One region of the Hydrogenophaga sp. L310 genome, then DNA from elsewhere that is predicted to be linked to it. Evidence: predicted binding sites of a transcription regulator. Region 1 holds the regulator's gene; each other region holds the start of a gene.
The links. Region 1 encodes LexA, which represses DNA repair genes until DNA is damaged. Its sites were predicted from a motif close to ACTGTATNNNNATACAGT; they were not measured.
Positions count from the first base shown of each region.

Region 2: AC0GNO_RS20580 (PA0069 family radical SAM protein) is a predicted target of LexA. The motif match lies at 1,102-1,119, and genes of this name have one in related genera.
Region 3: AC0GNO_RS11445 (DNA topoisomerase IV subunit B) is a predicted target of LexA. The motif match lies at 1,243-1,260, and genes of this name have one in related genera.

Region 1 covers NZ_JBVPZA010000015.1:39,055-41,316, reverse strand. Annotated here, with positions in the region: gene AC0GNO_RS20050 (D-2-hydroxyacid dehydrogenase family protein) at 1-563, opposite strand, end outside; gene AC0GNO_RS20045 (hypothetical protein) at 646-1,026, opposite strand; gene lexA (transcriptional repressor LexA) at 1,161-1,847, opposite strand; gene AC0GNO_RS20035 (asparaginase) at 1,985-2,262, shown strand, end outside.
Region 2 covers NZ_JBVPZA010000016.1:69,069-71,330, forward strand. Annotated here, with positions in the region: gene AC0GNO_RS20580 (PA0069 family radical SAM protein) at 1-1,079, opposite strand, end outside; gene AC0GNO_RS20585 (hypothetical protein) at 1,262-1,804, opposite strand; gene AC0GNO_RS20590 (YDG domain-containing protein) at 2,078-2,262, opposite strand, start outside.
Region 3 covers NZ_JBVPZA010000005.1:261,406-263,667, forward strand. Annotated here, with positions in the region: gene AC0GNO_RS11445 (DNA topoisomerase IV subunit B) at 1-1,210, opposite strand, end outside; gene AC0GNO_RS11450 (MFS transporter) at 1,377-2,262, shown strand, end outside.

The DNA of each region.
Region 1 (2,262 bases):
GTTGGCTCGCTGCCCCAGACGATCACGCGCATCCCGAAAGCGCGGCCATAAGACGCGACCAGCTTGCCGATGCGACCGTAGCTCCAGATGCCCAGCACTTTGCCACTCAGCACCATGCCCAGCCCAAAGTTGGCCGGCATCGATGCCGCCTTCAGCCCGGACTGTTGCCAGGCACCGTGTTTGAGGCTGGCCACGTATTGTGGAATCCGGCGCATGGACGACATGATCAGCGCCCAGGTCAGTTCGGCGGCGGCGATCGGTGAACTGACGCCTTCGGCCACCGCGATGCCGCGCTCGGTGCAGGCATTGACGTCGATGTGGGGCCCGACGCGGCCAGTCTGCACGATCAGTTTGAGGCGCGGCAGCTTTTCAACCAGCTGCCGCGTGATCTGGGTGCGCTCGCGGATCAGAACCAGCACATCGGTATCGCGCAGCCGGACCGAAAGCTGGCCCACGCCCTTGACGGTGTTGGTGAAAACCTTGGCGGGATAGGGTGCCAGTTTGCTGGCACAGGGCAGTTTTCTGACCACATCCTGGTAGTCGTCAAGGATCACAATATTCATGGCCTCTATTGTGCCCGCAGGACCACCGCGATCCATTTGTCGCGGCTGGTTGTTCCCGGCCGAGCGGCACAGCCGGGTGGGTTCAGGCGCGCAGTTGCGGGCGCTCCGACTGGAGTTCCAGTGCCGCCAGGCGTTCAAGCTCTGCGCACACATCGTTGATGCGACCGGAGATCACCAGCCGCCCATCGGCGCGCGGACTGCCTGAAGTGTCCATGGTCCTCAGCACCCGCACATGGCAGGCTCGGACCATGGCATGGCTGGTGACGCGGTGCCCGGTGATGACGCCCGTGCGGCTGTCCGCAGGGCTCTTTGGGGGACGGGTCAACCAGCCGGCACGGACAAAGCGTTGCAGGATTTGCGGAAGCGAGCGAGCGGTGCCCACCCGTTCAAATGAGGGAGGCAGCCAGCTGTCGATGAGCAGCAGCGGCGTGCGCCAGGTGTTGGTGTTGAAGCGGATTCCCATGCGAAACTCCAAAAGGGGTTGAACACAGGCAGGATTGCGGATGAAGTCGCCAGCGCAGGGATGTGCCTGGTGCGCGTGTATCACGCACCAGACCAAACGCCCGCCACCTGCTGAGGCGACGCAGACCCGAAGGGTCAGAGCTGGAAGCTGTTGCGGATGAGCCCCACCGCCAGGCCTTCGATTTCAAAGGGCTCTCCCGGTTCGACGACGATGGTCTTGTAGTCCGGGTTCTCTGCATGCAGTTCGATCAGATGCTGGCGCCGCATGAAGCGCTTGACGGTCACGTCGTCGCCCAGGCGGGCCACCACGATCTGGCCGTTTTTGGCTTCCTTGGTGGATTGCACGGCGAGCAGGTCACCGTCCATGATGCCGACGTCCCGCATGGACATGCCGCGCACCTTGAGCAGGTAGTCGGGCGTGCGCTGGAACAGGCTGCGCTCGACGTGGTAAGTCTGCTCCACGTGTTCCTGTGCCAGGATGGGCGAGCCGGCGGCCACACGCCCGATCAGGGGCAGCATCAGCTGCGACAGGCTGGGCAGCGGCAGTGTAAGCTGGCGCCCCCGCGACTCGTTGATGGATTGGAGGTCTTCGTTGCGCAGGCGGATGCCGCGCGAGGTGCCGCTTACCAGCTCGATGGCGCCCTTGCGCGCAAGGGCCTGCAGATGTTCTTCGGCTGCGTTGGCGGACTTGAAACCCAGCTCATGGGCGATTTCCGCACGCGTTGGCGGAGAACCGGTGCGAGCAATGGCACTCTGGATGAGTTCCAGAATCTGTTGCTGGCGGGCGGTGAGCTTGGGCGGGTAAAGCGGCGACTCGATCATGGGGACCTCGTGAAAATGCGGGGAGGAACTCACTCTGGTGAGACTCGCGACCGGGACTGGTCAGATCAACAAGCTGTTTTCTTATCCAGTGGCTGTATTTTTAACCAGTTTTGGAGACTTGGCAAGTGGCAGATGCAATGGAAACCCGGCGGTGCGTCATTCTGGGCACGGGCGGCACCATCGCCGGCCGGGCCATCCGACCCGGGGATGGCGTCGGGTACGTGGCGGGTCAGGTCCGTGTTGAGGACCTGCTGGCATCGATTCCGTCCATGGCGGGATTGCCCCTGGAAGTGGAGCAGGTGGCCCAGGTGGACAGCAAGGACATGGGCTTTGCACTCTGGCAGCAGCTGGCCACCCGGCTGGCCTTTCACCTCAGCCGGCCCGAGGTGGACGCGGTCGTGATCACGCACGGCAC
Region 2 (2,262 bases), on a different contig from region 1:
TGCCCGCGGAGGGCCGCGGGCCGGAAGAGGCTCGTGTCCAGCGGCTCGCGGTCGCGGTTGAAGCCGAGCCGGTCGCAGGTCTTGACGAAGCGCTGGCGCAGCAGGTCGGCCCAGAGGCCCTGGCCCTTCATGCGGGTGGCGAAGTCGGCGTCGTAGTCCTTGCCGCCGCGCAGGTCCTGCATGCGCGCCATCACGCGCGCGGCGCGGTCCGGATAGTGTTGCGCCAGCCACTGGCGGAACATCTCGCTCAGCTCCCAGGGCAGACGCAGCACCTGGTAGAACGCACGCCGCGCACCCGCTTCGTAAGCGGCTTCGAGCACACGTTCCATGTCGTCGTTGATGAACGGGATCTGCGGCGACACGCTCACGCCCGTGGGCACACCCGCCTCGGCCAGCGTGCGCAGGGTGCGCAGGCGCCGGTGCGGCGCGGCCGCGCGCGGCTCCAGGATGCGCGCGAGCTGCGCATCCAGCGTGGTGATGGTCACGTACACCGCGGCCAGGCGCTGCTGCCCCATGGGCGCGAGCAGGTCGATGTCGCGCTCCACGCCGCTGCCCTTGGTCACCATCGCCAGCGGGTGGCGCGCGGTGTGCAGCACTTCGAGCACCTCGCGCGTCAGCCGCAGCTCGCGTTCGACGGGCTGGTAGGCGTCGGTCACGGTGCCGATGGCCAGCAGGTCGGGCGCATAGGCCTGTCGCAGCAGTTCGTCGCGCAGCACGGCGGCGATGTTGCGCTTGGCGATGATCCTGGTCTCGAAATCCAGCCCCGGCGAGAGGTTCAGGTAGCTGTGGGTGGGCCGGGCGTAGCAGTAGACGCAGCCATGCTCGCAGCCGCGGTAGGGGTTGAGGCCGAGGGTGAAGCCGATGTCGGGCGAGTCGTTTCGGGTGATGGCGCTGCGGGCGTCTTCGAACGTGACCTGCGTGGCCGGCGCGGCGGCTTCTTCGCCCGCGACGGCCGCATCGTCCAGCGTGCCCCAGCCATCGTCGAACGCCGCCCGCAGATCGCGCTCGAAGCGGTGCGGCTGGCGGTGGGCGATGCCGCGGCCCTTGATGGCGTGCAGGGGAATGAGGATGTCGGGCATGGCGGGACGCTGGAAGAAAACCACTGGATGGATATCCAGACTTTAGCGTCAACGCCCTGAAAAGACCACCCCACCCGACCCACCGCATGCCAGGCGGGAGCGCGTGGAGCCCGCAGCGGGCGCGGGGTCGGGCCACTCTGCAGGCTCCCGGCCGCGCGGCAGTCCACCGGTGCCGGCGGGGCCTAACGTTCGGCCTGCAGGCTGGCCGCTTCCTCGACGTCGTAGGACCCGAACACTTCACGGGCCGAGCGGGTTTCGGGCAGCACATACACAATGCCGTCCGTTCCGGTAAAGGCCGGACTCAGCACCTTGTCGTAGAACTTGACGGGAAGGTTGATGCAACCATAGGAAATCCGGCGCTCGGCCGGTGACGAACTGGCCAGCCTTTCGACGCGGCGTTCCCTGGCATTGCCTGTGGCCACACGGTGCATGGAGATGGCCGTGTCGTAGTCCACCCAGAGCATTTCATCGCCCTTCATGTTTTTGTCCAGGTTCGCCACAAAACGGCCTGCCGGCGTGGTGCGTTCCTCCGGGCGAATGGTGGACATCTTTTTGGTTCCAATGCCGGGAACCGAGTGATCGCCGATGGCCAGTCCGAGCAGCACGGAAGACGCGCCACTCAGCTTCCCCTGGGCATCGAACACGAAGACCTTGGCCTCCCGCTTGTCCACGATGACAAATGGCTTGTTGCGGTTGTCGCCCGAATCCACCACCCAGTGGGCCACGTGCCGGGCTTCCGTGGAGGCTTTGGCCTGCGCAAAGTGGGCGCGTCGTGGGCTCTTCCCCACCGCTGCGGTTGGCGTTGGCGTGACCGCCGGGACAGCATGGCCTTCAGCGGACCGCCCCGACAATGCCGACCCCGACCCGGTGCCAGGCCCGTGCGCAGCATCGTGCGATGCGTGCGCCTGGGTGCTGATCAGTCCAGCGGCCAGCAAGCCCAGGAAAATTTCGCGGATCATGAGCGCCGTTCTGTCACAGGTTTTCTCACAACCGCCATTTCAGTTGCGTTCCGGCCGGGGCTTGCGCACGGGCGGCTGGTACACCTCGGGCGGCGTTTCGACAGGCACCACAACAGGCACGGAGACCGGTGGGGGTGGGGGAGGAGGTGGTGCGACCACGACCAGCATCGAAGGCGGCAAGGGCGCTGGCGACAGCACCGTGAGAACGTATTCGGGACGGTCGA
Region 3 (2,262 bases), on a different contig from region 1:
CCTTGCGTTTTTCGACCTTCTGGCCGGCTTTCTGGCGGAACTGCGCGGCCTTGATGGCGAGTTCGGCGAGTTTCTTGCCGTAGTCCACGTGCTGGTTGAGCCAGAGTTCGAGCGCCGGGCGCACGAAGCTGCCGACCAGGCGCACGGCGTCGCGTGAGTTCAGGCGCTCCTTGATCTGGCCCTGGAACTGCGGGTCCAGCACCTTGGCGCTCAACACATACGAAGCGCGGGCGAACACGTCTTCGGGCAGCAGCTTCACGCCTTTGGGCAAGAGCGCGTGCAGCTCGATGAAGCCCTTGACCGCCTGGAACAGACCGTCGCGCAGACCGCTTTCGTGCGTGCCGCCGGCGCTGGTGGGGATCAGGTTGACGTAACTTTCGCGCACGGCCTGGCCGTCTTCGGTGAAGGCCACGCACCACGAGGCGCCCTCGCCATCGGCGAAGTTGTCGTCTTTGGCATCGGCGAAACCGTCGCCTTCGAACAGCGGGATCACCGGGTCACCGTTGAGCGTCTGCTGCAGGTAGTCGCGCAGGCCGCCCTTGTAGAGCCAGGTCTGCGTGTCCTTGGTCTTTTCGTTGACCAGGGTCACCGTCACGCCCGGCATCAGCACCGCCTTGCTGCGCAGCAGGTGGGTGAGTTCGGTCATGGGCAAAGCGGCGGATTCGAAGTACTTCGGATCGGGCCAGGCGCGCACCGTGGTGCCCTGCCTGCGGTCGCCCTCGCCTTTGGGCGTCATCACCAGCTGTTCGATCACGTCGCCCGCGGAAAACGCGAGCCTGGCCACCTGGCCTTCGCGGTAGCTGGTGACTTCGAGCCGTGTCGAGAGCGCGTTGGTCACGCTCACACCCACGCCGTGCAGGCCGCCGGAGAAGCTGTAGGCACCGCCCTTGCCCTTGTCGAACTTGCCCCCGGCGTGCAGGCGGGTGAAGACCAGCTCGACCACCGGGGCTTTTTCTTCCGGGTGCAGGCCGAAGGGGATACCACGGCCGTCGTCTTCCACGCTCACCGAGTGGTCGGTGTGCAGCGTGACCTTGATCTTTTTGCCGTGTCCGGCGAGCGCTTCGTCGGCCGCGTTGTCCAGCACTTCCTGGATGATGTGCAGCGGGTTGTCGGTCCGGGTGTACATGCCCGGACGCTGTTTCACCGGCTCCAGTCCCTTGAGGACACGGATGGAGCCTTCTGAATATTCGTTCGTGGATTGGGTCGCCATGGGGGCGGATTGTATGCGCCCCGTCCAAAAACACTGGATGCAATTACAGACCAAACACCTGCCACCTCTACCGATTCGCGCTGCGCATCAATCATGGCCGCCGATTTCATGACCCCACGCGCCGGGGTGACACCCACCGAAAGGCCGGATTCGCTACAGTCTCGGGATGACTTCTTCCCCGGCCGCCGCGTCGCCCCCCCGTCTTTCTGCGTTCCAGGTGCTGGCCTGCGGCGCTGCCATCGTCACCCTGTCCATGGGCGTGCGCCACGGTTTCGGCCTCTGGCTGCTGCCGATCACCCAGGAAATGGGCTGGACGCGTGAGAACTTCGCCTTTGCGCTGGCCATCCAGAACCTCTCCTGGGGCCTGTTCGGCATTTTTGCCGGCATGGCGGCCGACCGCTTTGGCGCCTTCCGCGTGCTGCTGGTGGGCGCGGTGCTTTACGCGCTGGGTCTGGCGGGCATGGCGCTCTCGCCCACACCGCTGACCTTTGCGCTCACCGCGGGTGTGCTGATCGGTGCGGCCCAGGCCGGCACCACCTACGCCGTGATCTACGGCGTGATCGGGCGCCAGATCCCGGCCGAAAAGCGCTCCTGGGCCATGGGCGTGGCGGCCGCGGCCGGCTCGTTCGGCCAGTTCCTCATGGTGCCGGTCGAAGGCTGGCTCATCAGCGCGTTCGGCTGGCAGGAGGCGCTGCTGTTCCTGGGCGCAGCGGTGCTGCTGATCATGCCGCTGGCGCTGTTTTTGCGCGAGCCGGGTTTTGTGGGTGGCGTGGCGCCCAAGCGCGAACAGACCATTCTCCAGGCGCTGCGCGAGGCCTTCAAATACCGCAGCTTCCAGCTGCTGATGGCGGGCTATTTCGTCTGCGGCTTCCAGGTGGTGTTCATCGGTGTGCACATGCCGAGCTACCTGAAAGACAACGGTCTGTCGCCCCAGGTGGCGAGCTATGCGCTGGCGCTGATCGGCCTGTTCAACGTGATCGGCACCTACGCCGCAGGTGCCCTGGGCCAGCACATGCCCAAGCGCCATATCCTGGCCTTCATTTACCTGGCGC